Regions from separate parts of the Aliiglaciecola sp. NS0011-25 genome, predicted to be linked through region 3. Evidence: predicted binding sites of a transcription regulator. Region 3 holds the regulator's gene; each other region holds the start of a gene.

Region 1 (10,554 bases), on a different contig from region 3:
ATTTAGCAACCTATGGCGGCGTATATATCGGTGGTGGTATTGCTTCACGTTTTGTTGACTTTATTAAAAGTAGTAAGTTTCGTGCTCGTTTTGAAGACAAGGGACGATTTAGACATTATGTCTCTAACATCCCAACCTACATCATTACAGAACCTGATCATGGTTTACTGGGCGCAGCTGCCTATTTACAACAGAATCATAAGGAGTAAGCAATATGTCATTTAATTGGAAAATGAGTTCGCAAGAAGTTTTTAGTCAGGGGCCAGTCGTACCTGTATTAGTTATCAAAAATATTGAACATGCAGTACCTGTTGCAAAAGCTTTAATAAAAGGCGGCATTAAAGTACTTGAAGTGACATTACGCACTGAAATCGCTCTTGATGTGATCAAAAAAATCGCCACTGAAGTTCCTGAAGCTATTATTGGTGCTGGTACAGTGACTAACGAAGCGCAGTTAAAGCAAGTTGAAGAAGCAGGCGCTATTTTTGCAATTAGCCCAGGGATGACTACCAGCTTATTGGAAGCAGGCAAACGTTGTTCAATATCTCTAATCCCAGGTATAGCTTCAATATCTGAGCTGATGACTGGATTGGATATCGGTTACACACACTTTAAGTTTTTCCCTGCAGAAGCTTCAGGTGGTATAAAAGCGCTGAAATCTATTGGCGGTCCTTTCCCTGATATCACGTTTTGTCCAACAGGTGGAATCGGTCCGAATAATTATTTAGATTACTTGGCTTTGCCAAACGTTCAGTGTGCAGGCGGTTCTTGGTTGGTGCCAGACGATGCGGTTGAAGCGGGTGATTGGGATCGTATCACTGAGCTTGCTAAAGCGGCGGTTGAAGGTGCTAAAACACTTTCTAAGTAGTTTTTTTAGCCGCTGAAATAAAAAAGCTTGTATTTATTACAAGCTTTTTTTGTTGGTGAGACAGATGTGTTTAAACCTTTTTTTGAAAGCTCTATTGTCACCGGTTTAGTCTAAAAAACCTTAAGCATTGTCAAATATTTCAGGGTGTAATCTCAATCGTTTTTGAATAACACTCAATCTGAACCCCAACATAATAGCGGCACTTGTTAACCCGCAAATAAAACCGATCCAGAATCCAGATGCACCTAAAGCAGGTACAATAAAATCGGTTAGCGCTAGAATTATTCCGGTTGGCAAACCCACGCCCCAATATGCAAAAAAGCAAATAATGAACATCGCAGTTGTATCTTTGTATCCCCGTAATGCACCTGCGGATATTGCTTGAACAGAATCGGAAAGCTGAAACATTGCAGCTAGGGTCATTAGGCTCATGGCCAGCTCAATCACTTGCCGATTTTCAGTGTAAAGCATGGAAATTTGTTGTTTAGCGACTATGGTTATGATTGCTGTAAAACACGCAATAAAAAGGCCTAAAAGGATTGCCGTTTTGGTTGCCAATGCTGCGCCAACCTGATCTTGTTTACCCCAAAAATGACCTACACGTATAGTTGTTGCCATCCCTAAACTCAGTGGAAACATAAACATGGTCGCTGAAAAGTTGAGGGCGATCTGGTGCGATGCAACGGTTAATGGTCCAAGTGGTGACAATAGCAGTGCAACCACACCAAATAAGGTCACTTCAAAAAGTAAGGTCAACGCAATCGGAAGTCCCAACTTTAAAGTAATGTAAATTTGTCTAATATCGGGTTTTGACCAGTTCTGAAATAAATTGCTGTTAATACGCTTAGACAAATGGATATAGAGTGCGGTACCAATAAACATCGCAAAAAATACTAAGCTTGTTGCCAAACCACATCCAACACCACCCATAGCCGGCAAACCAAATTTACCGTATATCAATATATAGTTTGCTGGAATATTGATGATTAACCCTAATCCCATGATTAACATAGTCGGTTTAGTAAATGACAAACCTTCGCAATAATTACGCAAAATTTGATATCCAGCAAACGCTGGGGCTGATACAACAATGTACTTCATGTAATCAGTAGTGATATCGCGTAATTTGTCTTCGATGTCCATCAACGAAAACCAGTATTCAATAAAAAATACTGAGAGAGCGATACAGATCGATACTGGAATAATCAAATAAAACGCTTGGTGAACCTTTTGCGCTGCTTTTTCCGATTCGCCAGCTCCGTGCAGTTTCGAGACGATTGGCGGAATGGCCATCGCTAGACCTTGTACAAAGCACAAGATGGGAATGGTAATGCTGAACCCAATTGCCACTGCTGCCATATCGGTTGCTGAATAGCGGCCTGCCATGATGGTATCGGACACACCCATTAAGGTTTGGGTAATTTGAGCAATAAGCAGCGGCCAAGCAAGGTTTACTAGCTGCTTTAATTCGGTTTTTAAATTAGTCAAAATAATTCAATCTTAATTTTTGCGCCTGTCGGCAAGTTAGTCTGTTCTTTTTCCAGGAGAATATAACAATTTGCGGATGCTATGGATGACATGATGCCAGAGCCTTGACTACCATTAGGTTTTACCCAATATTCTCCGTGTTCGTCTTGGTATGCTATGCCTCTTTGAAAATCAGCACGCCCAGCTCGCTTAAAAATAGGAGCAGCGCAGGTAGCGTTAATCGTAAACTGGTTAACGCTTTTGCGTCCCATAAGTTTATGTAATAGGGGCGTTACTAGTTTTTCAAAGGTGACATAAGAGGAAACGGGATTTCCAGGTAAACCACAAAATATGGCATCATTAACCATACCAAACGCAAAAGGTTTTCCTGGTTTAATCGCGACTTTCCAAAAATCGATGCGTCCTACTTTTTCTAATACTTGCTTAACATAATCAGCATCGCCTACGGAAACCCCGCCACAGGATAAAATTAGATCCGCCTTACGACTGGCATCTAATAAAACGTCTGCAATTTTATCGGGATCATCTTCTATGATGCCATAATGAATGATATCTACATTCATTTGCTGCAATAAACCCTGTAATGCGAATCTATTACTTTCGTATATTTGACCATTTTTCAACTTATCGCCAGGCACCACTAATTCATCCCCCGTTGCGATAATTGCCACTCTAGGTTTGCGCAATACAGTTACTGAAGGTTCTCCAATCGAGGCTAATAATGCCATATGTGCAGGCGTGAGTTTTTCTCCCGCTGCGATAACTTGCTGTCCTAATTGGATGTCTTCACCGGCAAGGCGAACACTGTTACCTGCCTTTGTAGCTTGATTCAAAACGATGTTATTTTCGTGTATCGCTACGTTTTCTTGCATCATGACGGTATTAGTACCGGCGGGCAGGATTGCGCCTGTGGTTATTCTGATGCAGTGTCCCGCTTTTACCTCATCATCAAAGGGCTGCCCAGCTAAAGCTTGTCCTTGAATGGTTAATGTGGTGCCTTGGGGTAAATCGTGGTCAACCTGAAACGCAAACCCATCCATTGCTGAGTTATTTTTTGGCGGCACTTGCAGTTTTGCAAAAACAGCCTCTGCGGTGATTCGGTTCAATGCACCTATGATTGAAATAGTTTCCTGCTCTACTAAGGTATCGCATTGCTGCAACATTTTATCTAGTGCATTTTCAATTGGCATTAAGTTCGGCATGGTGGAGTCACTATTTTTCATTCAAATTAACACTAAAGCTGGAAGTAAAGGAGGGCGCTAATATAACGTGATTTTAATGGGTTACCAAATCAAAATAATCAAAACTTTGACTATGATTGTATATAGAAAAGAGGTAGTTAGCGCATTGTGATTATACTAACTACCTAGAAACGAAATTAGTATTTTTCGATGCTGTAGCCTTTTTCTTGCATTAATTTAAGTACGCTTTGCTCACCCGCTAAATGTAATGCCCCAACTAAAATTAATTCGTTTTGTTGGTTGTCAAAAAGTTGTTCAATCTTAGGTAGCCAGTTTTTATTACGCTGAACTAATAATTGATCATATATTTCTGGATAATCACGCTGCATTTCATCAATACCTATTTCTGCTAATTTGTCTAAATCACCGGCACGCCAGGCATTAATCAGTTTTGGCATCATTTCTTTTATTTTTGCTACATCTTTAAGGCTATAGGCAATCATGGCGTCTTCTTCCCCTTTACCCATGTCTGCCAGCATAGCCATTTGTTCTTCAGGTTCTTCAAACCATTTTGCTTGTTTTTGATCGCCCATACCCTTGGTAGAGTAATATACATCTACGCCAGCACTGCTTACCCCCATCATTTGCAGTTCAATCATCGACAAAGTGACGGATAAAAAGCTTGGTTTTAGCATAGAAAATTGTTGCAAAGAGAGATTACGTTGTTGTAAATGAGTTTCAAGATCTTGGTAGGTTTGCTCTGACAAAAAGTCTTTAATGGTCTTACCATCTTGCAATAAAATATACTGTAATGATTGCTGTTGGAATTCGGGACTATTCATTCTGACGATATCGGATTCAAATACTAGCGTATCTGAAGCTTGATAAGCTTTTTCAAACTCTTCAGGCAAAGGATAATCTGTTGCACTTAATACATGGATTGTGCCACCGATAATTACAAAGTCATCTCCTTTACTTATTTTCCATACGGGTGCGGCTTGCGCATAAAAAGATTGCAAAACCATAAATAATGAAATGAATAAAATTTTGTACATGCTGTAAATTCCTTGACGTATTGCTTACTAATTATCCAAATAAAAGAGGGAGTACTTTAGGTTAATCGTGACAGAACAATTGATGTTGTTTACTTGACCATTTCGTTCAATTAAACGTCGATAATACTTTTATATGATGTCTGAACCTATTGATAACATATTTTAATTATTAAAAATATGCCTAATTAGGTTATGGGTGGGGAAATAATATAGGCAATTGCGTTAGCGGGAAAAACAAAAAACAACACCCACTCAATGTAGGTGTTGTTTGAATGTTGAACGACTATTCGAAACCTTAGTGTTCGGCTAACTCACTAGGGGTTAGGTAACCATCTTTGTTCATATCTAATTCTGCAAAAACGGCTGACAACGCTGGATCGCTTGCCGCTTCTTCTACACTTATACGACCATCTGCATCTGTATCTAAAATTGATATTTTGTCTTCTTGTGCATAAACAGAACTACTGGCTAAAACGAACGCGCTGATAAGGATAGCTTTTTTCATCTTCATATCTCCACTTGATTTAGATTTTCGTGTTTCGGATTAATACAGGCACTACTCAAATTGCCTCTTAACAAAACAACAATAACGTTTGTTGTATAAGTGGGGTATTACACTTACCGTGCCAGAATGGAGATGTCTTTTAATATCATATGGTTATGATTAATTTTTGTGGGGAGGGTTGAAATGCTGTGAGAAAAGCATGTAAATAACATGTTAATGTGTGTATGTTCGGTCACACTAATCGAAGGGGTAAAATATTTATCAAATAAATCATGGAGATAGGGTGGTGCAAAAAAGTGACAGCAAACTATCCCCATGACTTATAACATAGACTTTACATACTGCGAGTGTTACTTATCCAAACCGTTTGATACGGTGATAAAATAAAATCAGAATGATCTAAAATGATTTCATTTCCAGTGATGAGATCCCACCAACAGTCTGTTCCAATTAAGTTAATATCCGACATAACAACAGTTTGCTGTGTATCTGTGATATTGCTTATACAGAATATGCTTTGTCTTCTATCGATACTTTGTCGCCAAAAGCCAAATAATTTAGTCCCTAACTGCAAGGTAAATTGTGTGGCGTTGGGATGAAATGCCTTTTGATTAATTCGAATTGACAGTAAATGATTCATCCGTTGAAGTGCTATGGCATGCTGGCTGTCTTTATTACTCAGTTGATCTTCAAGTTCCGACATATCCCAGCGCCTACGGTTAATGGAGCGATTCTGGCTGGTATTAGTGACCCTTTCATAATCATTCCCGGTGGCCAGTAAACTATGCACATACAACCCAGGTATGCCTTCAAGTGCAAACATAATTTCGTGAGCACAAATGAATCTTTCCATACCTAAATTATCAGGTCCTTTAGTGGTTCCTTTTAACGCATCGAATAAAGCGATATTAATTTCGTAGGGTTTTTGCTTGCCACCGGGTAGGGTACGCCAAGACACCATCCCGCCAAAACTCTGCATAGTGTTAACCAAGGTATTGATTTCTTTTTCATCGAGTAAACCCTCTGCTGGGCGCAGACCTATGCCGTCATGGGAGGCAATAAAGTTAAAATAGGTCGTCCCGTTTTGTGCAGGGGGCATGCTCATTTGCCAGTTCTTTAAATAAGTACAGTCTCCGGTAACCAATGTGTTGACCAACAGCGGTGGCAATGAAAAGTTGTACACCGCATGGGCTTCGTTAGCATTACCAAAATATGTGAGGTTTTCACGATTAGGAATGTTAGTTTCGGTAATAATAATACTGTCGTTTTGCGCATATTCGATTAATGTTCGAAGTAAGCGAATAACTTCATGGGTTTTTTCCAAATTGATGCAGGTAGTGCCTGATTTCTTCCAAAGAAAAGCAACCGCATCTAACCTGAAAATTCTGACACCATGATCCAAGTATTGACGGATTATTGAAACAAAGGCCTCCAAAACCTTAGGATTTTGAAAGTCAAAGTCCACCTGATCATGACTAAAAGTGCACCACACTTTTTTAATTCCGTTCTCGGTTTTGGTTTCCCGTAACAATTCCGATGTGCGCGGTCTTACCACGTTAGAGATATCGTAATCGTCATCAACAGTGAAGAAAAAATCACTGCCAGTGCCTTCACATTTAATAAAATTATCAAACCATACGCTGCGCGAAGAGCAGTGATTAATGACCAAGTCGGACATTAAGCGATAATTGCTGGAAATTGACTTAACGTCTAACCAATTACCCAGAGATTCATTCACACTCGAGTAGTCAATCACCGCGAAGCCATCATCTGAACTATAAGGAAAAAATGGCAATATATGCACCGCATTAATTGTATCTTTCACATATTTGTTCAAAAACTGGTGTAACGTTACCAATGGATTCTGCGTTTCTGACTCTATGCTATCCCCATAGGTAATTAATATAATGTCCTGTTCGTTCCAATGATTTTGATGAGGCACTGGAACCTGTCTATCGCTTACCTCATCTAATCTCATTGTAGTGATAAGAGACTTTGCGATTTCCTCACTACTTTGAGGAATATCAACCCCTTGATAAATGACATCTAAGTGATGTTGTACTTTTTCACACAGCCAGGTATAAGCTTCAGACATTTATGTATCCCCTTACTGTTAATATCGAAACTCTTCGTAGTCCATTTCAACTGCATCTTTGATGCGCTCAAGTATATCTGGAACAGCACTAATAACTCGGTTCCAACTCGGTATGAAGGGGGTTTCCATTGGGTTTTCAAGGAAACTTTGACCTGCTTTCATAATGTTTTCAGCAAACATTTCTACCGCTTTTTCTTCTCTATGGATGTCTAGTTCTAAACCATTCATTACCGCATCGTTGTGGTATGTTTCAACAAAATCTAAAGCAATACGAAAATAGGTCGCTTTGAGTGTACGGAAGGACTCATTGGTGAATGTAAACCCTTGCGTTGCCAACTTACGAAATAGTGCTTTGGTAATGTCTATGGACATTTTAGACAAGCCACCTTGATCGTTATGTAAGGATAGATCTTGGTGTTTGTGGTCATAAGTTTCAGCAATGTCTACCTGACACAAACGATTATGGGAGTAGTTTCGGTGCATTTCGGACAACACGCCTATTTCTAATCCCCAATCGCTAGGAATACGAATATCATTTAACACATCACGTCTGAATGAAAATTCGCCCGCCAATGGATATCTAAAACTGTCCATGAATTCTAAGTATTCGTTATTACCTACGGTGCGTTTTAACGCTCGTAACAACGGAGTCACTAATAAGCGGGAAACACGACCGTTAATTTTCCCATCTGCTACACGGGCATAATAACCTTTACAAAATTCATAATTGAACTGTGGATGAGCAACCGGATAAATCAATTTGGCAAGTAAGCTTCGATCATAGGTTAAAATGTCACAATCGTGCAGCGCGATGGATTCTGCCCGTCCTGTGGCAAGAATATAGCCCATGCAATACCAAACATTGCGGCCTTTACCCATTTCTTTTGGCGCTAAGCCCATGTCGGCTAATTCTTTATCAATGGCTTTTAAACGCGGGCCATCATTCCACAAAATACGATGGTGTTGCGGAAGTTTGTCAAAAAACTTAATAGCGTGCTGATATTGTTCTTTTGAAGCTCTGTCCAAACCAATTACAATTTCATTTAAATAAGGAACTTTGCAAATATGATTGATGATTTCAGGCATTGCTTCGCCCTCAAGTTCAGAAAACAAACTTGGCAATAGCAGCCCTAAAGGACGTTTTTTAGAAAAGGCCAACAATTCAGATTCCATTTCATCAATGGGACGTTTTGAAAGTTGGTGTAATGTTGTGGTTATTCCGTTTTGGTAAAAATCAGCCATTTTCTGGCTCCTTTAACGTTAAATTTAATATTTTTTGAAGACATTCAGTCCAACCCTCAGGTCCTTCGAGTTGGCTATCAAACACATTTTCTGTACGTTGTAATTGCGGGTAGTCGTTAACGGGAGACTTGATGCGCACTGCAATGTCTGCAGCATCAAGCATAGCAGCATCATTTTGACCGTCTCCTAATGCAATTGAAACCCAGTTTATCTCTGGATATTGGCGTTGTAATTCACCGACAAACCAATTTAACGCTGCACCTTTATCTGTTTCTCCTGAAATATGAATAAAGCGTCCGCCTATCAGGGTTTTAGCCCCCAATTGTGTGACGCACTTGATAAATTCTTTCTTTTGTTGTTCGCTTCCAAGCCATAATACTGGTTCACCGTATAACCTATTTGCAGCCCGTTTTGCTTGTTCCGGTTCTAATCCAGTAGCATCACATATCTCGGAAAGTGTCATTTTTGAAAAGTGGGTAAATTGACCGGCAAAATCACTTTCAATTTTCTTTAGTAAACTTAACCAATAACTTTTCTTGGAGGTGAAATTGCGAACCCAATTTTTACCAACCCATTGGGTATGTGCGGGTTTTTTCTTGAAGAAACCATGTGGGATATGGATTGCCGCGCCATTTTCCACAATGAACGGACCTTGTAAGTCTAATTGCTCGGTCAATTCCTGCATTTCATCATAGGTTTTACTGGTATTCGGAATAACTGGAATATTATTTTTTTTCAAAAAAGCGAGCATCTTTTTTGCGGCTTCGTGGCTGTAAGAATGATGATCCAGTAATGTGCCATCCATATCGGTAAAAATGACAAACTGGTCGCTCATTTTATCCCCTTTACGTTGATAATTTTTCGATGTTTATCTAATTCAAATACGACATCACAGGTTTCACTAAGAGTAGCCAAACTCTGATCCGTTAGTCTTTGATAGTGCTGAATAAATCGTTTAATTTCGTTTGCTGACATAATCCCACTGTTAGCTTCAGAATTCGAAGCAGTTGCCAATTTTTGGATAAGTTTTTGTTCTTGCTGCAAGCGCCAATCAAATACACATTCAAAAGAAGGTGCTTTTAACATTACCCAAAAATCCATTAATTGATATAAGTTTTGATATTCAGTTTGCAGTTGTTGATTAACAAAAGTGCGCCAAACGCTATTGCTGTCTTCTTCAGACTCTAAGGTGTTTACCGGAACTGACAGCTGCTCGTTGGTTTGCGCAGTGACTCCCCAGCACCAACCTTCCATCAATATAATATCCACAGGCTCTTCGATGATAGGCCAATCTTCCGTTGGGAAAGGGTCGTCTGTTGCTTTATTAAACCGTGGAATGGCAAACCCAGTTTTGCGTTCCTTTAAACTGAGCAATACTTGTTTTAATAACGCTGTATCGTGGGTCCCTGGTACGCCACGGGTCGCTAATAAAGGATGTATATTTTGCGCTAACTGTTGTCGATAATCTTTTGAAAAATAAAAGTCATCGAGTGAAAGGTTTATCACGCGCAGTTGTTTTATTTCTACTAAATAGGTGAGTACCAGTTCTGTTAGGGTGGATTTACCAGAACCTTGGCAACCATTAATACCAACAAAAATCGGCCCTTCTGCACCGTCATGGTGCATTTTTAGTTTTTCAGCTAAAGGGATGAACCATGTTAGCGCAACGTCGCCAAAGTTCGCATCGAGTTGGTGTTTTTCGATAAAGGCTTCAAGTAGCCTTTTAGATTCTGGGGTTACCTTCAAAATTAGCCTTTATAGAGTAAATAATTAATTGGAATTTTCATTATCATCAAATAGAACTTACAACAAACGTGCCAATATGGTGCTAATTTTATTTATACAATTGTGCAAAATAAGATTCATTGATTTCAAATAAGCTCGATTATCTTCATCAACAATAAACAATTTGCGTTGCACCTCAATAGTGAGGTTAAATGCCATTATCAACAATGCTATACTAACGCTCAGTAAGATCTTAATATAGTAAGTGATAGTAAAAATGAAACTCCGAGCCTCTATTACTAAGTATTGAAATACAATATAGGTAGTTTTGGCCGCAACTATAATGGGTTGCCAGGGTAAATTGGGAAACTAGTTTGCCTCCCGCTACATGTTCA
Region 2 (10,554 bases), on a different contig from region 3:
ACAAAATGGTTCAGTTGGATATAGCGAGCAAAAAATTACTGATGACCGTTACCGAGTACAATTCAAAAGTTTCTCAAAAAGTGTTGCAGATGCCTCAGATTTTGCATTGCTTAGATCAGCTCAATTAACTCAACAGCAGGGGTTTGATTGGTTTGTTATCACCAACAAAGAAACCTTTGTAGAGTCGCAGAAGCTCCAACCTGCATCATCATTGGGCCTGAGTCATCAACGTCAAATAGAGCGTGAATGCGGATTGATAACTTGTAACTCTTATGAGCGACCGTCTACCGAGTTAGGCATGAGCATGAATACTAGGGCAGGGAATGAGCGCAAAGAAATCCATAGCATTTTAGATATTCGGATGGGAAAAGGAACGAAATTGAGCGAAGAGGCTTATGGTGCACAAGATGTAATCGATAATTTAATAGAAAAATCTAAAAATGATTAAACTGAGCGGCAATTGATAATAGCTATAGGTAAGAGTTTTTGGGGGTTTAAGCCCCCTTTATCTTCCAATGAAATATATGTTGCCTTAAGTGTTGGCTTTGTATACAATTCGCGCCCTTAAATCAGCTATCACCTTTAGTTCCTTGTCTCAATACAGTTTGGCTGAGCTGTAAGAGGCTACAACCGTAAGGAGCAACAATGCGTCATTACGAAATCGTGTTTATGGTCCACCCTGACCAAAGTGAACAAGTTCCTGGTATGATTGAACGTTATACCGGAATAATCACAAACGACGGCGGAACTATCCACCGTTTAGAAGATTGGGGCCGCCGTCAATTGGCATATCCAATCGAAAAATTACATAAAGCACACTACGTACTAATCAATGCTGAAGCTACTGCAGAAGCAATTGAAGAGCTAGAAACTGCTTTCCGTTTTAATGATATTGTTCTTCGTAACCTTGTTATGCGTACCAAAGGAGCTGAAACTGAACAGTCTCCAATGGCGAAAGAAGAACGTCGTGATGATCGTCGTGATGACCGTCGTCCAGAGCGTTCTGAAAAGCAAGAAGAAGCACCTGCTGCAGCTGTAGAGCCTGCTAGCACTGAAGATCAAGCATAAGGAGACAGATAATGGCTCGTTTTTTTAGACGTCGTAAATTTTGCCGTTTCTCAGCTGAAGGTGTTGTCCAGATCGATTATAAAGACATCGCTTTGCTGAAAAACTATATCACTGAAAGTGGTAAAATCGTACCAAGCCGTATCACTGGAACTAGCGCTAAATATCAGCGTCAGTTGTCAACTGCTATCAAGCGCGCGCGCTTCCTAGCATTGCTTCCATATACTGATTCTCACAAGTAATCGTTGGCGTAAATAAGAGGTAGCAAAGATGGAAATCATTCTACTAGACAAGATCGCCAACCTGGGCGGCTTGGGTGACACTGTCACTGTAAAATCAGGATATGCACGTAACTTCCTTTTTCCTCAGAAAAAAGCAGTTCCTGCAACTAAAGCAAATGTAGAAAAGTTTGAAGCACAACGTGCTGAACTTGAAGCAAGCATTGCTGCGACTTTAGCTACTGCTGAAGCGCGTGCTGCTAAAATCGTTGAGCTTGGTGAAGTAACTATTGCTTCTCCAGCTGGTGACGAAGGTAAGCTTTTCGGTTCGGTTGGTACTCGTGATATTGCTGATGCAATCACAGCTGCTGGCGTTGAAGTTGCAAAATCTGAAGTTAAATTGCCTACTGGTACTTTGCGTGAAACTGGCGAGTTTGAAATTGACTTACAGTTACACTCAGATGTAATGACCACTGTTAAATTGGTTATCATCCAAGAAGCATAAATCTTAGATTTATAGACTTTAAAAACCTCGCTTCGGCGGGGTTTTTTTATGCCAAAAGAAAAATATGGCCCATGTGCTTTTAGCTCAAGGAGTGTTGCTGTATGCCCAACGGGATAAATCCCGTGCTACAGGGATGTGTAGCCATTGGCTTTAGCCTATGGAATGTTGCTGTATGTCCAACGGGATAAATCCCGTGCTACAGGGATGTGTAGCCATGGGCTTTTAGCTCATGGGATGTTGATGTATGTCTAACGGGATAAATCCCGTGCTACAATCAACCTTTGTTGATTTCTTCAAGCAGTGCTTGAGCGTTGGATTTTTCGGCGAAATACACATTTTCAGCCAGTATCTCGTTCAGTAGCCGCTCAGCTTGTTTGATTTTGTCTAGTTTTGTTAATGTGTAAGCTAGATGATATTTCAGGTTTGGGTTGCTTGCATCTCGAGTCATCGCATCGCGCAATACAGTGATACTTTTTTCGTAATCGCCTTGTTTGGCAAGTATCCATCCATAGTTGCTTAGAATATTTACATTGTCGCCATCCAGTGCCATAGCTTGCAAAGAATAATCTGCGCTTTTGTTCAAATCATCTGGTAAGTATAAATAAGCCAAACGATTAAGTAGTGCCGCTTTATTTGGCATATTATCGGTCTCTAGAAGATGTTGATAGTGTTCGATAGCAATGGATGATTGACCATAGTAAAAATGGAATTGCGCAAGTAGGCTTCGTGGAAAATAGCTCTGTGGATATTTGTCTACAATTTGATTGAGCACGGTTAAAAACGCATTTTCTGACATTCCATTGGCAACGTGTGCATAAAGTTTTGCCAAGGCTAATTCGTATTTGTCGTCTATTTTTAATATTTGTAAATAGTACTGTTTGGCAATGTCAAACTGCTGTTTTGCATCATTTAACTCGCCAAGTTTTAATAATACATCTGGGTTATCTGAATTGCTTTGAACTAGTTCGTTAAGTTGTTTTTCAGCTTGCTTGAGATTGTCTGAAGTAATTAATTGAGACACCCATTGTAAGTGTAAACTGATGTCATTAGGGTTTAGTTTATGGGCTTGTGCGACAGCGGATAACGCTTTTTCTTTCTCATTTACGGCTAAATACAACTGACTAAGCGCCAGTAAATTAAATGCCGTTTTTTCAATAAGCTTTTCGTATTTACTAATTGCTCTTAAAGCTTTTGCTTCGTCTTTTAACTTTATGAGAAGTTGTGCTTCTTTTAACACATACAGCGGGTAACGCGGTTCTAAGCGTTGAAGACTTTGCGCTAGACGCAAGGCTGGAGTGAAGTTGCCCTGACTTTCGTTTATTCGTAACAAACCTTCCATTGCCTGTAAATTATTTATATCTTGCTTCAAAATCGACTGATATAGGTTGCTAGCCCTATCTGTATTAGACATCGCTAAGTTGATTCTGGCTAAACGTAGTTTAACTGCAATATCGCTGGTATTAATACTGAGTAATTTTTCTAGTGTTAGTAGCGCTTCTGGGTAACGCTTTAAGCGACTTTGCACAGTCGCAAGGTTATATAAAGCAGAATAAGACTCTGGGTTTTCTGCTAGAACATTTTGTATGGCGTCCATTGCTGCAAAATCTTGTCCTTGCATGATCAGCATAGCCGTATTTAGGTTCTTAACGTCCACATCGTTAGGCATTAACTTTTTGAGTGTGGTTAGACTTCGATCTGCAGAACTAAGCTTCTTTGCATCCATGTTTACCATGCAATGTTCAATTAGGACCTTCTTATTTTCGGGGTAGGCAATCATCAACTTTTCTAATTCAGCCAAAGCGATGTCAGTTTTTCCCCTTGCTATAGCTACCTGAATAGCAAATAGTTTGTATTCCACTTGTTCAGAAAAGTCATCTTCAAGCCTATCTAATAATGCCACAGCCCTATGAGGTTTATGGTTTACCAAATACAGACCGCCTAAAAATAATGACTGGGAAAGATTATTGGTTATTTGTAACTGATATTTTTCGAATACGTCTAACGCAGCATCAAAGTCGTAAAGTGCCGAATAGGTTTTAGCTAACAGGTAGGCCGACTGAAACTCACCACCGGAGCGTAAATTGTATTCTGCTAAATCGTCTCTCGCGCTTTGATACTGGCCAAGTAGAAAGGAAACCGTCCCTCTGAGGTATGAAAATGTCGGATACTCATCGATCAAATATCTTGGTAAACCATTGAGTCGATTTGCCAATACTTGCATTTGTTTATAACCGTCACTCTGGTTAGCAGTTTTAACCGCTAACCAGTTGCGTGCGAATTGCACGTATAAGTCATTGGGAGACTCTACTAATAACTTGTCTGATAAAGAAAATGCTTTATCGAGGTCATTACTGGCAATGCAAGCATCGACGAGGTTACGGGCGATTGCTGGTTCACGGGGATTGATCTCAAGGGCTCTGTTTAAGAACATGATTGCTTGTTCAATATCACCTTGAGATCGAGCTAGTTGCCCTCTTAAACGCCAAGTTTCAGCGTTTTCTGATGAGATTTTTAAGGCTTTTTTTATTAATTTGTCGACCTGTGAATAGTTTTTTTCGATCAACGCTATTGTGGCTTGTCCATTAATTGAATCAATGTGACCGGCTTCAATAGCTAAATTTTGTTGATAAAACTGATTGGAGCATTGGTAATCGCGCAAGTTGATGCAGGCTGTTGCTTTGAATATATTCCATTTCATTTGATTTTTTTGCGATAGCCTACCGCTATAGTCGAGCTCTACTAAATATTTATACTTTTTAAGGTTGAGCAGGGTCTCTGCCCAATCAGCAAACACTAGGTTAATATCTACATGGGAGCGGATGGCTTCGCCAATCTGTTTTTCTGCATCTTCATATAGTTTGTTTTTTACTAGCAACTTGCTCAATAGCACTTTCGCTGATAAATCATTAGGGTTGTCTTGAAGTGCATTTTTCACGTGGATATAGGCTTCTTCATATTGTCCCTGGTCGAAGTTCGAAAGTGCTTTTTCATAATCAGAGTTGTTTGCATTGACAACCTGAGTGAGCGCGCAACCAGCTATCAAAATGATTAATTTAATTTTGTAAAAACGGTACTTCAGGTAATTTCTTTTCATGGGGTCTCTGACGAATCAGGTTGCTATTTATAAGGGAAATTCAGGCTTTAATTTACCTCGAAATGGGTCATTTAAAAAGCCACTTTGATTAATACTAGATATAAAAAAGCCCGCTAATTAACGGGCTTTGAATTGATATAAAGTGCTTAAGATTTGATTCTACGTTTTCTGATCACTAGTAAACCCGAAAGTAACATCAAACCAAACAAAGAAGGTTCCGCTATCTGCGTTGATGTTGGAGGGGTATAATTGAATGTATAATTATGGAATTCTCGAGCACCAGTGTATGACACAGCAGCAAATGAGCCATCAAAAGATGCGCCGCCACTTGTATCTGCATATGGCGCTAAAACAGAACCTTTAGATGCTAAACTATTAAAATCGATATTAGTTGCTTCAAAGAAATTCCAAACAATATTAGAAAATGCTGCGTCGCCATTAAAACCGTTGTTAAGGTTAACACCGCCACCGATATTAATATCAGTGCCAGACACATTAATGATAACCGTTTCAGCGCTTCCCCAATTCATTGATAAGTTGCTGTTCTGGGCAAAAACATCGGCAGCAGACACATCAAAAATTGCCAAGTCTCCTGAGCCAGTATAATCAAAATTGCCACTGGAAAAACTACCTGTGCTTGTGAGACCAGCGAAATAGGCTGTATCAGCGTATAACTCAACTTGGATATCAGCAACGGTCAATGATGAATCATGTATTAACTGGCCGTCATCTCCATCGTTCAACTCTATGGCGGTACCGTTTAAATCACCACCATAAACCAAATTATTATCACGTAATACACGAACGCGACTCGCATTGATATCGCCAACAATAGTAACTGCATCAATAGCTGTGTCGGTATTGGCTAGTCTGCTACCAAACTCTACTGGATTAGATGAATTCAAATCACCACCAATAAACGTTTGTCCTTGGACATCTCCGCCATTGAAATTATAGTCGCCAAGCAATAAAAGATTATATTTGCCAATAGTGCCACTGGTTGCAGTGGCTGCGCCCGAAATCGAGGCCAGTAATGCAAATGCGAATAATGATCTTACCAATTTCAATCTACTTCTTCCTATTACTAAAATATGAATATTTACGCCATACAGACATGTTTCGTGCAATTCAAAGCTTAAAGCTTACCTGATTGTTTCGTTTTCAATCTTTAAGCAATAAACAAGCCGAAATTTAAGTCTTTGTATTTTATAAAAAATAACTCCATTTAATTGTTCTTTCTGAGTAAAGTGTAAAAAAATTAGACGAGGAGTCGCTTTACGCCAGAAAATTCGCGCATAATATAGCATATTATCAACTGGCGAGTTACTCAGATAAGCCGAATTTAGTTATACTTTAGTATGGTTCCACTGACCTTTACCCTATTCTGGCTTCAAAACTAAAATGTCACAGGGCATTGCTTCTGTTAGGGTCATTGCGGTGTCACCAAAGATCTTATCCATAAAATGTTTATCTTCATTATTACCAATAACGGCTACTTCAGCATTCAAACGCGCGGCTTTTTCAGGCAAAACTTCATCTGGAATACCTTCGATAGAATGAAGAACATCATTAGCAAGAGAATATTCTTTGATATAAAGCTCTAACTTTTCTTGATGTTTTTGTTTCAACGTCGCCTCTCGTTTAAAGCCTCGCTGACTATTATAATCGATGTGAAGTGTGCCTATTTCGCCATCATAACAATCAATAACATGCATTTGCCCACCGATAGCTTGGGCCAGTTTATCGCTGACGGCTAAAATCCTACGATTCAGTAAATGATTATCGAAATCATCGTCTTTCATATCTACACAAGCTAAAACCTCGAGTTGTTTGTCCCACAATCTTGGCTTAACCATCCATATAGGAAGAGGACAGTTAGCAACGAAATAGTGATCCAGTCCACTGGTAAACAATCGTTTAAAATCACTTTGCAGATAAGGTGCCTTCAAGACTAAATTAAATGTTGTTTGAGTTAATAAATTCGCTACGGCTAGAGAAGGTTTCTGCTGCCATGACAAAACAATATCTTCAACAAATTCACTTGCTTCCCATTTTTCCAAAATATTTTTAATTGAATTTTGATGATTAACCACAACCTTGTTCAGGTCATCTGCTAAGTTGAGATTGGCTTTAGGGTAGAAATAATTGTGCAGAGAAACGAACACCGTCATTTTGCCAGAATAGGCCCTGCACAAACGAGTAGCTCTAGCCAAAGGTATAGACGGATCTTCATCTGCTTGCAGTACGACTAAAATATGATTAAAGGGGCTGATTTCCATGTTCATTATTGTTTTACCTTCTTACCCTAATTAGTTGAACTAAAATTGTAGACGACTATTTAGCCAATGGTTAGAAAATAAATCTATGAGCAACAAATACCTATGAGGTATTGCTCAACTTACGAACGATTGATTTTAGTACTAAATTAAGCCAACATAAGCCGTATAAAAGACTCTTTCACGCTAAGTGTGTCGCTGCTGTTTCGCCCTTTAACTGCAGCTACCTTATTTGTTGGTTTTCCCACTTCTTTAAATTAGTTTTGGTATTTTAACTTCCCCCTTAGTGGCTTGAAGCCTATTAGGATGTGGTCAGCGGGGAAGTCATTGTTTTCACTGCGCTTACGTGGCGTTGGTTGATACTGTTTTATTATTTTTTTACGTTGATAAGTGAGGAAATATCAGACACTTATAGTATGAAATACAAATAATGCTGAAATATAATTTTGGCGGTTTAAACCTTTCTGATCTACTCTGCGACTAACTCTTCAACACAATATAAAAAACGACAAGCATATTGAATACACAAGGAAATGTTGTTTCTGCTCAACGCGCATTCGAAGATAAGTCTGAGCGGGATTTAATTAAAGCAGTACAACAGGGCGATAAAAAAGCATATCAAACCCTATATCAAACCTATATTGGTCAGGTATATGGTCTGTGCTTTCGGCTTACTAGTGATAAGTCGTTAGCAGAAGATGCCGCTCAAGAAGTGTTCATTCAACTGTGGCGAAAAATGGGTAATTATAAAGGAGACAGTAAGTTCTCCACTTGGTTACATACAGTAACTTCAAACATTACCATTTCTTATTTGCGTAAGCAGCGAGGTTGGGTGAAACGTATGTTCAATATTGAAGATTCAGAGGCAAATTTTTATGCTGCGGAGCAATCCACTGATTTAAGTGAATTAGAACGTCATGTCGCCAGATTGCCCGAACGAGCGCGGATTGTTTTTGTGTTGCATGCAATAGAAGGTTACCGCCACGAAGATATTGCTAGCATGATGAATATGGCGGTTGGCTCCAGTAAAGCACAGTTTCACCGTGCCAAGCAGTTGTTAAAGGAGTGGATGGGTTATGAGTAATATGAATTTTGAAAAAGATTTACGAGCGCAAATAGATGCTCTGAGTAACGAAAAACAACCTGAAAGAGATCTGTGGGCTGGGATTGAAATAGCGCTAGCCGAAGAACCTGCGCCTCTTGAGCAAGTTCAAAAAAGTAAAAGTGAGTCGAGCTTCAAGGTGATTGCTATTGCAGCTTCTTTCGCGCTTGTTTGTGTTCTTAGTTGGTTCTCTCTAAACCCCGCATCTGAGCAAATGACGGGGCAAGATCTAGTCGCAGCATTAAGTAGTCAGCATAAAATGCAAAAAGATGCGTTATTGGTGAAATTTCAAGATCAGCCTGCGTTGACGGAAAATTGGCAAAAGCAATTAACGGAGTTGGATGAAGCAGCTGATGCTATCAAGGCTGCTTTGAAGCACGATTCAAACAATATTGCACTGTTGAAAATGCTGCAAAACGTGCATCAACAGCAAATTGATTTAATTGAACGAGTTCATGCTCCTAAGTGGAGACAAATTTGATGGAACTGCAACAAGATAGCACTCGCACCGCGTTGCAGTACTGCAAGAATCATCACTGCCAGTCAGTGGATGTAAATAAGGGTATTAGAATGAAACAAATATTGTTTAGTGTTGGTTTTTGCTTGATAAGCTCTTTTACCTTCGCCGGTGAGAAAGTTGATCAAACGCTAAAAGCCGATAACAACGGTTATGTACAAATTGAACACCTCGGAGGCTATGCCAACATAAAAGGCTGGTCGAAGAATGAGGTACGAGTCGTGGGTGAATTAGGTGACCGTACAGAGAAGTTTATTTTTGAGCGTGATGGCAATGAAGTCATTATTAAAGTGAAGGTTAAAAATAACAAAGGTACTTGGAGTTGGGGGTCAGAAGATGGTGATGATCTGGAAATTTACGTGCCGCTGGATAGTCATATAAATTATAACTCCACAAATGCCAATGTAGAGGTTACACAAGTACGCGGAAGTGCTGATATAGATACCGTAAATGGGAATATTGAAGTCACAAATCTCTCTGGTAGGTTACGTATTGAAGCCGTTAATGGCGATGTTACGGCTCGATCACTGCAGGGCAATATTAAAATTCAAACTGTAAATGGCGATATTAAAGACAGTGACTCTACAGCAAGTGAAGCTGCATACGAATCGGTTAATGGAGATATTGACGTTGTTGTTTCAAGTCCGGAAGTAAAAGCGGAAACCGTCAATGGGGATATTGAGTTAACATTAGGAAAGGTTGAGCACCTGAACTTGAACACGGTAAATGGTAGTGTGCAAGCGAGCATGGCGTTAGCGTCTCAAGGAGATGTTCGGGCTACCAGTGTTGGTGGTGGCATCAGTCTATATTTTCAGCCAGATGTTTCCGCGCGCTTTGATTTACAAGGTCATGCCGGTGGTCGGATTATTAACAAAATTACCCAAGATAAAGAACATAAAGCCAAATATGGGCCTAGTCGCTGGCTTGAATTTTCCCATAACGGCGGAAACGGTCAAGTTAAGGTGTCTACCGTCAGCGGCAGAATTAAAGTCGACAAAAAATAATAAACATACTAAACCTGTAGTCGGTGGCTTTAGCCCCGAGATGGATGGGTTAAACCCTGAGAGGAACCCATGGCCTGAAGACCATGCTACAACCCCGAAATTGGATTGGGTAACCCCCGAGATGAACCCATGGCCTAAAGGCCATGCTACAACTGTAGTCGGGGCTTTAGCCCCGAGATGATTCCCAATTAAACGCATCCTGTAGTCGGTGGCTTTAGCCCCGAGGAGATTCCCAATTAAACGAATCAACAATCTCCCTGTACCGCCGAAAAGAATTCGCCAATCGATTCCAACAAATCCTGATTTGCTGATAAATTTTCACAATACACTTTGATGCAGTATCAAACTTAGCGCATAATACTCGGCCCATTGTTAAAAGATTTAAGAGTGTTGTGAAAGCCGTTCCGGATAAAAACAGAGACGATAAAGTTGAGAAACTGAAAATCCCGCCGCATTCCATGGAAGCTGAGCAATCAGTGCTTGGGAGTATGTTAATTGCTCCCGATTCTTGGGACAAAGTAGCGGAAGTCGTTGTTGAAGAAGACTTTTATAACCGTTCGCACCGTACTATTTTCCGCGCAATTGTTCGTTTGTTATCTGCTAACCAACCTGTTGATATCATCACAGTTTCTGAAGAGTTAGAGAATCACGATGAATTGGAAGAAGCCGGTGGCTTCACGTATTTAGGCGAACTAGCTCAGAACACGCCAAGTGCAGCTAACGTAGTGGCCTACGCAGAAATCATTAAAGAACGTGCTATCACACGGGAGCTT
Region 3 (10,554 bases):
ATCAGCTAGATTTTCGATATCATCGATAGTGAAACCCGGTTGAAATCCCACATACTGCTCGCCCAATAAACCAGAAGTTAAAATCGATGCTGAACTGGTTTCTGGAAATTGGTTATAGGTAGTAGAAATACTCAAGGTAACTACGGGTGTAAAGTCTTTTGGATCCAATTTAATTTTCTCGACTCGACCAATCACAACGCCGCCCACTTTTACCGAAGAACGCTCTTTTAAACCACCAATGTTGTCAAACTTGGCATACAGGGTATAAGTATCTCCCTGCCCCACAGAACCTCGACTGGCTACGTTTAGTGCTAACATTAGTGAGGCTGCAATCGCCATTGCAACAAACAATCCAACTAATACTTCAACTTTCCTTGATGTCATGCTCAATTCCTCACTCTATTCCAAACATAATTGCGGTTAAAACGAAATCTAATCCAAGTACAGCCAATGATGAATACACCACGGTTTGTGTTGTCGCTGCACTTATTCCTTCCGAAGTAGGCACTGAGTCGTATCCTTTGAAGATAGCGATCCAGGTGATCACAAACGCAAAGAAAACACTTTTAATGACACCATTCATCACGTCTTCGTTCCATTCAACGGTAGACTGCATGATTGACCAGTAACTTCCCACGTCAACACCAAGCCATTCAACACCAACTAAGTGTCCACCTAAAATACCTACCGCACTAAAAATCATAGTCAACATCGGCATTGATATTAAACCAGCCCAGAGCCTAGGAGCGACTACTCGACGTAGCGGATCAACGGCCATCATTTCTAAACTACTCAGTTGTTCTGTGGCTTTCATCAAACCGATTTCAGCGGTTAACGCCGAACCAGCGCGGCCAGCAAACAGCAATGCTGTAACAACAGGTCCTAGCTCTCGTAAAATAGACAAGGCAACCATAGGACCTAAGCTACCTTCAGCACCATAATCAACTAAAATAGTATAGCCTTGCAGCGCCATAACCATGCCAATAAACAAACCAGAAACGATAATAATGGAAAGTGACTGCACACCAACCACGTAAACTTGTTTTATCGTCAATGAGATATTTTTAATTTGAGGGGCAGCTAACACTGCTCCCATAAGCATACCGGTCGCTCGCCCAATGGCTGCAAATCGATCAAGTGTTGATTGTCCAAGTTTTGCTAACCAATCCACTAACTCACTCCTAAAAATTCTTGCTCCAGCGATTTCGCTGGGTAGTGGAATGGCACAGGTCCATCTGCTTCACCACGTAAAAATTGTTGCACTAACGCTGAGTCGCTTTGCTTAATTTCCTCAGGAGTCCCTGAGCCAATAATTTTCTTTTCAGCCAGAATGTAAACATGATCGGCGATACTCATCACTTCTTTTACATCGTGGGTTACCACCACACTGGTCAAATTCAACGCGTTATTTAATTCTTTAATCAGTTTAACCAGTACACCCATAGATATCGGATCTTGTCCGGCAAAGGGTTCATCGTACAAAATCAACTCAGGATCTAATGCAATAGCCCGAGCAAGCGCTGCTCGACGCGCCATTCCGCCAGATAATTCACTGGGCATTAAATTGACTGCACCGCGCAGCCCTACCGCTTGAAGTTTTAATAAAACAATGGTTTTAATTAAATCCTCAGACAAGTTACTGTGTTCACGCAAAGGATATGCAATGTTGTCGAAAACACTGATATCTGTAAATAAAGCACCACTTTGGAACAACATACTCATCTGACGGCGAACATGAAATAATCGTTTACGGCTCATTCCTGGAATGGATTCACCACGAAATTGAATATCACCACTGTTGGGGCGCAACTGCCCACCAATCAGTTTTAAAAGCGTTGTTTTACCGATCCCACTAGGACCCATTATTGCCGTGGTTTTCCCTTCTGGTATGTGTAACGAAATATTGTCGTAAATTACACGGTTACCACGTTTAAAGGTCAAACTATCTATTTCTATTAAATTTTTCACCGAAACTCCGAGTGGCCTGGATGAGTAGACACGACAAACACCTAAAATGTTTCAACCGATGCGACGATTTGAGGCCATTTTATCGTTTTTCAAGGTTAATAAACAATTATTCCACGCAAAATGACCAAAATTAATCACGCTATTTAAATGAATGATAACAGTATAGATTATGGGGCGTTATTGACTAACTGCTTCGATTTGTAACAAAGCGTAACGCAAAACGAATTGTATCTGTTGTTGTGGCTATAATATTTTAGATAACACCTATTCAGCCTTGATATAAATTGATAGGTCACAATATCTTGATCAAAGATTGTAAATACAAAGTAAAGGTCCGTTTAGATAAGTAAAATTATGGCTTATCTGAGACGATAAATTATTATTGTAAAGTCATTAGGAATTACATATGTATTTTGCGATAATCATATCATTGTTTTTTAAAGAAATAGTCAAGTGATATTAGAAATCCTTATTTTTATAGCCGGTCTAGCTGTTCTTAGCTGGAGCGCCGACAAATTTGTTTATGGTGCCTCAGCACTTGCCACCAACATTGGCGTTTCGCCCATGGTTATTGGATTAACAATAGTTGCCATGGGCTCATCTGCGCCTGAAATAGTTGTCTCAGCGACAGCATCTTTAAATAGTAACCCTGATACCGCTGTCGGAAATGCCATTGGTTCTAATATTACTAATATTGCCTTGGTACTGGGTATAACCGCGATATTAAAGCCATTGATGGTTTCAAGTAGTACGATTAAGCGCGAACTTCCTGTTCTGTTATCTGTGACTTTGTTGGCCGTTTACTTTTTAGCAGATGGTCATTTAAGCTTTATTGAAGGTTTAGTGTTAATCGCTTTATTTGTGTTTACGATTGGGGGGTTAACCTGGATATCTCTAAGTGCTGAAAAAAATGATCCATTGCACACAGAAACCGCCGATGAAATTCCCCGCGATGTACCGCCATCAAAAGCTATTTTTTGGGTTGTTTTAGGGCTTATCTTCCTCCCCTTGAGCGCGCACTTCATGGTTGACTCTGCTGTTCATATCGCAAGATACTTGGGAATGAGTGAATTACTTATTGGGTTAACCATTATAGCGCTCGGTACTAGTTTACCGGAATTGGCAGCCTGTATAGCCGGAGTATTGAAAGGCGAAGACGATCTCGTATTAGGCAATATCATTGGTTCAAACATTTTCAATATTCTTGCCGTATTGGCTATGCCAGGACTTATATCCCCAGGAATAATAGACGAAAATGTCGCCAATCGAGATATGTACGCCATGTTATTCGTGACCGTCTTACTTATTTTATTTAGTTTTAATATCCGAGGCACAAGGCAAATAAACCGTTGGGAAGGTGTAGCCTTCGTCGTTTGTTATCTAGCCTATTGCGCATTCTTGTTTATTTAAATAAAGCGAATTAACTATGTCTTCAGATTATATCGCATCGGCACTTAAGGTATTAGAAATAGAGTCTAAAGCGATTCTACAGTTGCAAGAATATATTGATGAAAGTTTTGAAAGAAGTTGTCAAATCATTCAAAACTGTAAAGGAAAAGTGGTTGTTTGTGGCATGGGAAAATCAGGTCATATCGGCCATAAAATTGCCGCCACGCTAGCCAGCACTGGCACCCCCGCCTTTTTCATGCATCCTGGGGAAGCTAACCATGGTGATTTAGGGATGATAACCAACCAGGATGTATTGTTGGCTATTTCTAACTCTGGTGAAACGGCGGAGTTACTGAATTTAATCCCCGTGGTTAAACGAATGGAAGTCCCGATCATTTCAATGACAAACAGTACTACCAGCTCGTTAGGTAAACACTCTGATGAAGTACTGTGTATTAAGGTAGAACAAGAAGCCTGTTCGTTAGGGTTAGCACCAACCGCCAGTACGACTGCAACTTTGGCAATGGGTGATGCATTAGCTGTAGCATTATTAAACGCCAGTGGGTTTACCTCCGCCGATTTTGCGCTATCTCATCCAGGTGGAAGCTTAGGTCGTAGGCTGTTATTAACAATTGCAGATATCATGCATACAGGTGATGAGTTACCCTTAGTGAAATTAGATCAAACCGTGCGCAATGCTTTGTTCGAAATTTCTCGAAAAGGGCTAGGAATGACAGGAATAATAGACGAGACTGGCAAGTTGGTTGGGATTTTTACAGATGGTGACTTGCGCCGCATCCTTGATGATAGGATTGATATACACTCAACCCCAGTTTCTGAGGTAATGACAGCTAACAGCAAAACGGGTCGACCGGAAATGTTAGCAGTTGAAGGACTTAATTTGATGGAGAAATACAGTATCAATTCAATGTTTGCAGTAGATCATGAAAATAAGCCAGTTGGCGCATTAAATATGCATATGTTACTAAAAGCCGGAGTTGTTTAGTGTCAATTATTGAAACCCTTTATGGTCCAGTTAATAACCATTTCATTAATAAGCTTAGTAAAATTAAATTACTGGTGTGTGACGTAGATGGCATCTTCTCTGATGGCAGCATTTTTATGGGAAACAATGGTGAAGAACTTAAAGCGTTTCATACACTTGATGGCTATGGCGTAAAGTCAATGTTGGAAATTGGCATTGATGTGGCAATAGTCACTGGTCGCCAGTCCGCCATTGTGGAAAATAGAATGTCAGCCCTAGGCGTGTCTCTGATCATTCAAGGTGTCGAAGACAAAAAGACCGCAGTACATAAACTCAAAACGGGATTAAACCTAAAAAAAGAGAATATCGCTTCAATGGGTGATGATATGCCTGATGTAGGTATGTTTGAACAAAGCAGTGTGTCTATCAGTGTTCCTAATGGCCATCCATATGTGAAATCAGTGGCAGAATATGTCACTAAAACAACTGGTGGTGCTGGCGCAGTGAGAGAAATCTGTGATCTAATTTTGTTTGCCAACAACAAATTAAATCGTATTTACGGTAGTAGTGTATGAATCGTATCACCCTAAGCATTGGCATCTTGTTTGTGCTAGTCTTGATGGTATATGTGCCAGGGTGGATGGGTTCAGATCCAGAACAGACAGATTCTAGTAATGAAGATTCCTGGCAGCCTAATTATCAGGCGAGGAATATGCGCAGCACTCTTTACAATGAAAACGGCGAAGTGAATCATCAGGTATTCGCGCTTAAAATGGAACATTATCAAATCCTAGGCTTCACTTTATTCAGCCAACCTAAATACACCATCTATGTTTCCGATGAGCAAACGCCTTGGCATGTAGAAGCTGAGGAAGGCACGCTGTATGAGGATAATCGAATTCAATTAGAAACTGATGTAGAGATTAGAAGCCTCGATGAATCGGGATTTGTGCAAACAATCAGAACCCAGTTTTTAGAAATTAATTTAGTCGATAAAACAATGATGTCTGACGAACCGGTTGAGATAAACGGGAAAGATTTCATTGTTAAAAGTAACGGTTTTGTAGCAAATTTAACTACACAGGAATATGAACTTAAAAATCATGTGCAAACTCAATATGCGCCGCGTTAGCGCTTTATTTATTAGCTTAATGTTCAGCGCCGCTATTATTGCCGGTGAGAACGATTTTAGCTTGCCAATCAAAGTTGACTCAAAGTCGAATTTTTTTGATGGCAAAACCAAAACGTCGATATTTAGAAAAGACGTCAAAATCACCCAAGGTAGCCTTGAAATTTTGGCTGACGAAGTCGAGGTTATTGCGGGTTTAGGGGAAGGTAAAGAAGTTTTTATTGCCCGAGGTAAACCAGCAAAATACAGCCAAACCCTCGATGATGGCAGTAATATTAGCGCCGCGGCCAATGAAATTAAATATGAAGTATCGAATCGTACTCTGACACTCAATGGTGCAGCCGAATTAAATCAGGATAGTAGCCTTGTTAAAGGTGAATCGATTCAATTTAATATGGAATTAGAGCAATTGATAGCAGAAAGTGACGGCAACGCAGAAGGCGGTGTCACTGCCATTTTCCAACCCGAAAGCATTCGCAATCGGCAAACTGACGACACTAAAAAAACTGAAGAAGAGCAAGACAAGTTGCAGGATGAAAAACCTTAATGGCAACGTTAAAAGCGACCAATTTAGCGAAGTCTTATAAATCTCGGCAAGTGGTGCGAGATGTAAGCATTGAAGTTTCTACTGGACAGATTGTTGGCCTGTTAGGTCCCAATGGTGCTGGTAAAACGACGACCTTCTATATGATTGTTGGGTTAGTGCCACTCGATAAAGGCGAGATTTATATTGATCAGACCGAGTTAACCTTACAACCCATGCACATCCGTGCACGAAAAGGAATTGGTTATCTTCCTCAAGAATCATCTATATTTCGTAAGTTAACCGTTTACCAAAATATCATGGCAATTTTGCAAACCCGAAAAGAATTAAGTTCTGATCAGCGAGAAGAGCAAGCGGATGCATTATTGGATGAATTCAATATTAACCATATTCGTAACAGCCTTGGCATGAGTTTATCAGGCGGGGAGCGCAGAAGAGTCGAGATCGCTCGTGCATTAGCGGCCGCCCCTGAGTTTATTCTATTGGATGAACCCTTTGCTGGTGTTGACCCGATTTCAGTAAACGATATAAAAAAAATAATTCAACACCTACGCGATAGAGGTATTGGTGTATTAATAACTGATCATAATGTGCGTGAAACGCTAGACGTGTGTGAAAAAGCGTATATTGTGAGTCATGGTGAATTGATAGCTTCTGGAACCGCAGAAGAAGTTTTAAATAATCAACAAGTCAGAGATGTATACCTTGGCGAGCAATTCAAGCTATAGTAGAGGTATGTTGTTTTTAACCAAAGCTTTGTGGCTAAACAAGTAAGAATAAAAAAACTAAATGAAACCCTCGTTACAATTAAAATTCAGCCAGCAACTAACAATGACGCCTCAATTGCAACAGGCTATACGTCTATTGCAATTATCAACGCTGGATTTACAACAGGAAATACAGGAAGCGTTAGAATCGAATCCACTTTTAGAAGTAGAAGACGGTTCAGATATCCCTACTGGGGATTCCGCTTTAGCAGACAGTAATGACAAGTTCTCAGAGGAGACGGTATCCGCAAGTTCTGATTCCATGGATACAAACGAGGCATTAGAAAAAGCAGATATCCCAGACGAATTACCCATAGATAGCACATGGGACGAATATATCAGTGCCTCCTCAGCCCCCGCCTCAATAAGCGGTGGTAGTGGCGGCGATGACGACCAAATTTTCCAAGGTGAAACAACCGAAAATATTCAAGATCACCTATTGTGGCAGATGCGCTTAACGCCTTTTTCTGAAGTTGATACTGCCATAGCAATCGCAATTATCGACTCTATTGATGAGTCTGGTTACCTCACTATCAGCACCGAAGATGTTCTTGCTAGTCTCGACCATGAAGAGGTTGAACTTGATGAGGTGGAATGCGTTTTAAAACGTATTCAAATGTTCGACCCTATTGGTTCAGGCTCAAGAAATCCGCAAGAATGTTTAATGGTACAAATGAATCAATTTGCACCTGACACCCCTTGGTTAAATGAAGCTAAGTTATTAATCAGCGAATATGCTGACTTATTAGGCAGTAAAGATTACCGAACTTTAATGCGTAAAACTCGTCTAAAAGAAGACGAATTACGAGAAGCTATGCGGTTATTGCAAACACTCAATCCACGCCCTGGTAGTTCATTGTTAATCGGTGAATCTGAATACGTCATTCCAGATGTTTCAGTGATGAAGAAAAATGGTCGTTGGCAAGTTGAGCTAAATCCCGATAGTTTGCCTAAGCTGAATGTAAATCAGCAATATGCGGCAATGAGCCGGAACGCTAAAAACACCAGTGATAGTCAATTTATTCGGTCGCATATGCAAGAAGCCAAGTGGTTTATAAAAAGTCTAGAGAGTCGTAATGACACTTTACTCAAAGTCGCAAACTGCATTGTTCAGCAGCAGGTTGGTTTTTTTGAGCATGGACCTGAAATGATGAAACCAATGGTGTTAAATGATGTCGCAGAAATGGTAGATATGCATGAATCAACTATTTCCCGTGTTACCACACAGAAATATATGCATACACCTAGAGGAATTTATGAACTTAAATACTTTTTCTCCAGCCATGTAGCAACTGATTCTGGAGGAGAGTGTTCCTCAACGGCAATTCGCGCATTAATTAAAAAACTCGTCGCAGCAGAGCTTCCTACCAAGCCTCTTAGCGACAGTAAGATTGCTGATCTACTGGCAGACCAAGGTATTCAGGTCGCCCGTAGGACAATAGCAAAATACCGGGAGTCTTTATCGATCCCACCGTCTAACCAACGCAAGAGCCTGCTGTAGGCTCAACAACAGAAGGAATACGCTAATATGCAAATTAACCTTACTGGCCATCATGTAGAAATTACAGATTCTTTGCGAGATTATGTAGACAATAAATTTACAAAGCTAGAAAGGCATTTTGATCATATCAACAATGTCCATGTCATTCTTAATGTCGAGAAGCTTAATCAAAAAGCTGAAGCGACAGTTCATCTTAGCGGAGGCGAAGTATTTGCAACCTCAGAGCACAACGATATGTACGCAGCAATTGACGGATTGATAGATAAGCTTGATCGACAGGTAATCAAGCACAAGGAAAAAATTAAGCGTCATTAACATATATTAGATTAATTAATGGAAATTAAAGACATCCTTTCCCCTGACTGCACAAGTTGTGCAGTCCAGGGGACAAGTAAAAAACGAATTCTTGAAACTATCAGCCTGATAGCGGCAGAAAAAATCGATGACATTGATCAGACAACGATTTTAAATAGTCTGGTTAGCCGCGAAAAGATGGGCAGCACAGGAATCGGGAATGGTATTGCATTGCCACACGGTAGACTGTCGGGTTTAAAGGATGTGGTCGCAGTTCTAATCACCAGTGATCCTTCTATCAACTTTGACGCTGTGGATAATTGTCCTGTGGACATATTTTTCGCAATTTTAGTACCTGAAGATAAAGCCGCCGGACACCTGCAAACCTTAGCAACCATCGCGACAAAATTAAGTGATAAGGAAATTCTGAAACGTATTCGTCGTGCAGAAGATAATGCTCAGTTATACGAGGCAATCGTTGCATGAAACTGATAATTATTAGTGGCCGCTCTGGTTCAGGAAAGTCTATTGCACTGAGGTCTTTAGAAGACTTAGGTTACTATTGTGTCGACAATATCCCAGTTAACCTATTACCGACTCTAACCCATACGGTTATGGATGAATATGACCAAGTGGCCGTGAGTATCGATGTTAGAAACCTTCCCAAGGTACCTGGTGAATTAGTCGAAATTCTTGATTATTTGCCTGCCACTTGGGACATGACCATAGTCTATTTAGATGCCAGTGATGACATGCTGATAAAACGCTTCAGCGAAACTCGTCGACTGCATCCGTTATCTCGTCAAAACAAATCTCTTTCGGATGCGATTCAGGCAGAGGGTCAACTGTTAGCCCCTATTGCGGAACGCGCCGACTTATATCTAGATACAGACAAACTTTCGGTGCATCAATTAGCTGAATTGGTTCGAGAGCGAATTCTAGGCAAGAAAAGCTCTAGGCTAGTTTTGGTATTTGAATCCTTCGGTTTTAAATACGGCATTCCTAAAGACGCCGATTATGTATTCGATGCGCGATTTTTACCTAACCCACATTGGGAGCCAGACTTAAAGCACCTCAGTGGATTAGACTCTCCGGTCGAGATATTTTTAGGCTCACAGCCAATAGTGACGAAATTTATCTGGCAAATTCAAAATCTCATTTCAACTTGGCTTCCTCATCTAGAAAGAAACAATCGTAGTTACGTGACAGTAGCAATCGGTTGTACTGGAGGCCAACATCGCTCAGTTTATGTGGCTGAGTCACTCGCTAAAACATTTTCAGCGTCTCACCCAGATGTTCAAATAAGGCACCGAGAGTTAAATCGATGAATCGATTTGAAAAGCAAATAGTCATCGTTAACAAACTTGGATTACACGCAAGAGCGGCTACTGAATTAGTCAAAGTAGCCAATCAATTTGATGCCGTTGTTACCCTAGTTCAAGGGGAGAAATCGGCTTCCGCAAATAGTGTATTGGGCTTGATGATGTTAGAAAGCTCCCAAGGCAAAGAAGTTAACGTCATTAGCGAAGGAGTCGATGCTGAACACGCCCTTGCCGCGATTGAAAAACTCATAGTTGAGAAATTTCACGAAAACGAATAGTTAAGCAATGTGCAAATAATTGCTGACCTGCTGCCCTTAGTCCTCTAAACTATTAGTATTAGTAGTTTTTTCATTGAGCTGCATATTCATGGCAGAAGCATTAGAGGTTAAACACGCCCAACGACAACTGAAGGCTATCAATCAAGCCTTGGCCAGTGGTCGCTTTATGCATGTCCGCAAAACAATTCACGACATGCCAGCTTGCGACATCGCCCTTCTTCTAGAGTCTTCCCCAAGCAAATCAAGAACTGAACTGTGGGAAATGTTGGACTCCGATTTTTATGGCGATGTATTAGAAGAACTGTCCGAAGATGTACGTAATGGCATCATCGGACAAATGCTTCCAGACAAAGTTGTTGATGCCCTAGAAGACATGG

The links. The regulator sigma-54, encoded in region 3, starts transcription at its own class of promoters, with help from an activator protein. The targets are predictions, from matches to a motif close to GTTGGCACGNNNNTNGNNT.
Region 1: a site for sigma-54 is predicted at 5,205-5,223, ahead of ABWV72_RS04535 (EF-hand domain-containing protein). Genes of this name have one in related genera too.
Region 2: a site for sigma-54 is predicted at 6,053-6,071, ahead of ABWV72_RS20535 (choice-of-anchor A family protein). Genes of this name have one in related genera too.

The regions. Positions count from the first base shown of each region.
Region 1 is NZ_BAABWR010000004.1:32,501-43,054, reverse strand. It holds gene ABWV72_RS04560 (glucokinase) at 1-209, shown strand, start outside; gene ABWV72_RS04555 (bifunctional 4-hydroxy-2-oxoglutarate aldolase/2-dehydro-3-deoxy-phosphogluconate aldolase) at 215-868, shown strand; gene ABWV72_RS04550 (MATE family efflux transporter) at 989-2,356, opposite strand; gene moeA (molybdopterin molybdotransferase MoeA) at 2,353-3,579, opposite strand; gene ABWV72_RS04540 (TraB/GumN family protein) at 3,735-4,592, opposite strand; gene ABWV72_RS04535 (EF-hand domain-containing protein) at 4,888-5,097, opposite strand; gene ABWV72_RS04530 (sugar phosphorylase) at 5,432-7,192, opposite strand; gene ABWV72_RS04525 (glycosyltransferase family protein) at 7,211-8,434, opposite strand; gene ABWV72_RS04520 (HAD-IIB family hydrolase) at 8,427-9,269, opposite strand; gene ABWV72_RS04515 (kinase) at 9,266-10,180, opposite strand; molybdenum cofactor riboswitch at 10,431-10,554, shown strand, end outside.
Region 2 is NZ_BAABWR010000035.1:22,686-33,239, forward strand. It holds gene ABWV72_RS20510 (CC0125/CC1285 family lipoprotein) at 1-448, shown strand, start outside; gene rpsF (30S ribosomal protein S6) at 646-1,068, shown strand; gene rpsR (30S ribosomal protein S18) at 1,080-1,307, shown strand; gene rplI (50S ribosomal protein L9) at 1,336-1,788, shown strand; gene prsT (XrtA/PEP-CTERM system TPR-repeat protein PrsT) at 2,063-4,882, opposite strand; gene ABWV72_RS20535 (choice-of-anchor A family protein) at 5,029-5,949, opposite strand; gene ABWV72_RS20540 (universal stress protein) at 6,262-7,167, opposite strand; gene ABWV72_RS20545 (RNA polymerase sigma factor) at 7,676-8,242, shown strand; gene ABWV72_RS20550 (hypothetical protein) at 8,235-8,741, shown strand; gene ABWV72_RS20555 (DUF4097 family beta strand repeat-containing protein) at 8,741-9,781, shown strand; gene dnaB (replicative DNA helicase) at 10,174-10,554, shown strand, end outside.
Region 3 is NZ_BAABWR010000020.1:76,186-86,739, reverse strand. It holds gene mlaD (outer membrane lipid asymmetry maintenance protein MlaD) at 1-384, opposite strand, end outside; gene mlaE (lipid asymmetry maintenance ABC transporter permease subunit MlaE) at 395-1,171, opposite strand; gene ABWV72_RS16745 (ATP-binding cassette domain-containing protein) at 1,171-1,968, opposite strand; gene ABWV72_RS16740 (calcium/sodium antiporter) at 2,422-3,378, shown strand; gene ABWV72_RS16735 (KpsF/GutQ family sugar-phosphate isomerase) at 3,395-4,363, shown strand; gene kdsC (3-deoxy-manno-octulosonate-8-phosphatase KdsC) at 4,363-4,917, shown strand; gene lptC (LPS export ABC transporter periplasmic protein LptC) at 4,914-5,474, shown strand; gene lptA (lipopolysaccharide transport periplasmic protein LptA) at 5,461-6,018, shown strand; gene lptB (LPS export ABC transporter ATP-binding protein) at 6,018-6,743, shown strand; gene ABWV72_RS16710 (RNA polymerase factor sigma-54) at 6,805-8,283, shown strand; gene hpf (ribosome hibernation promoting factor) at 8,311-8,598, shown strand; gene ptsN (PTS IIA-like nitrogen regulatory protein PtsN) at 8,617-9,063, shown strand; gene rapZ (RNase adapter RapZ) at 9,060-9,905, shown strand; gene ABWV72_RS16690 (HPr family phosphocarrier protein) at 9,902-10,177, shown strand; gene mgtE (magnesium transporter) at 10,266-10,554, shown strand, end outside.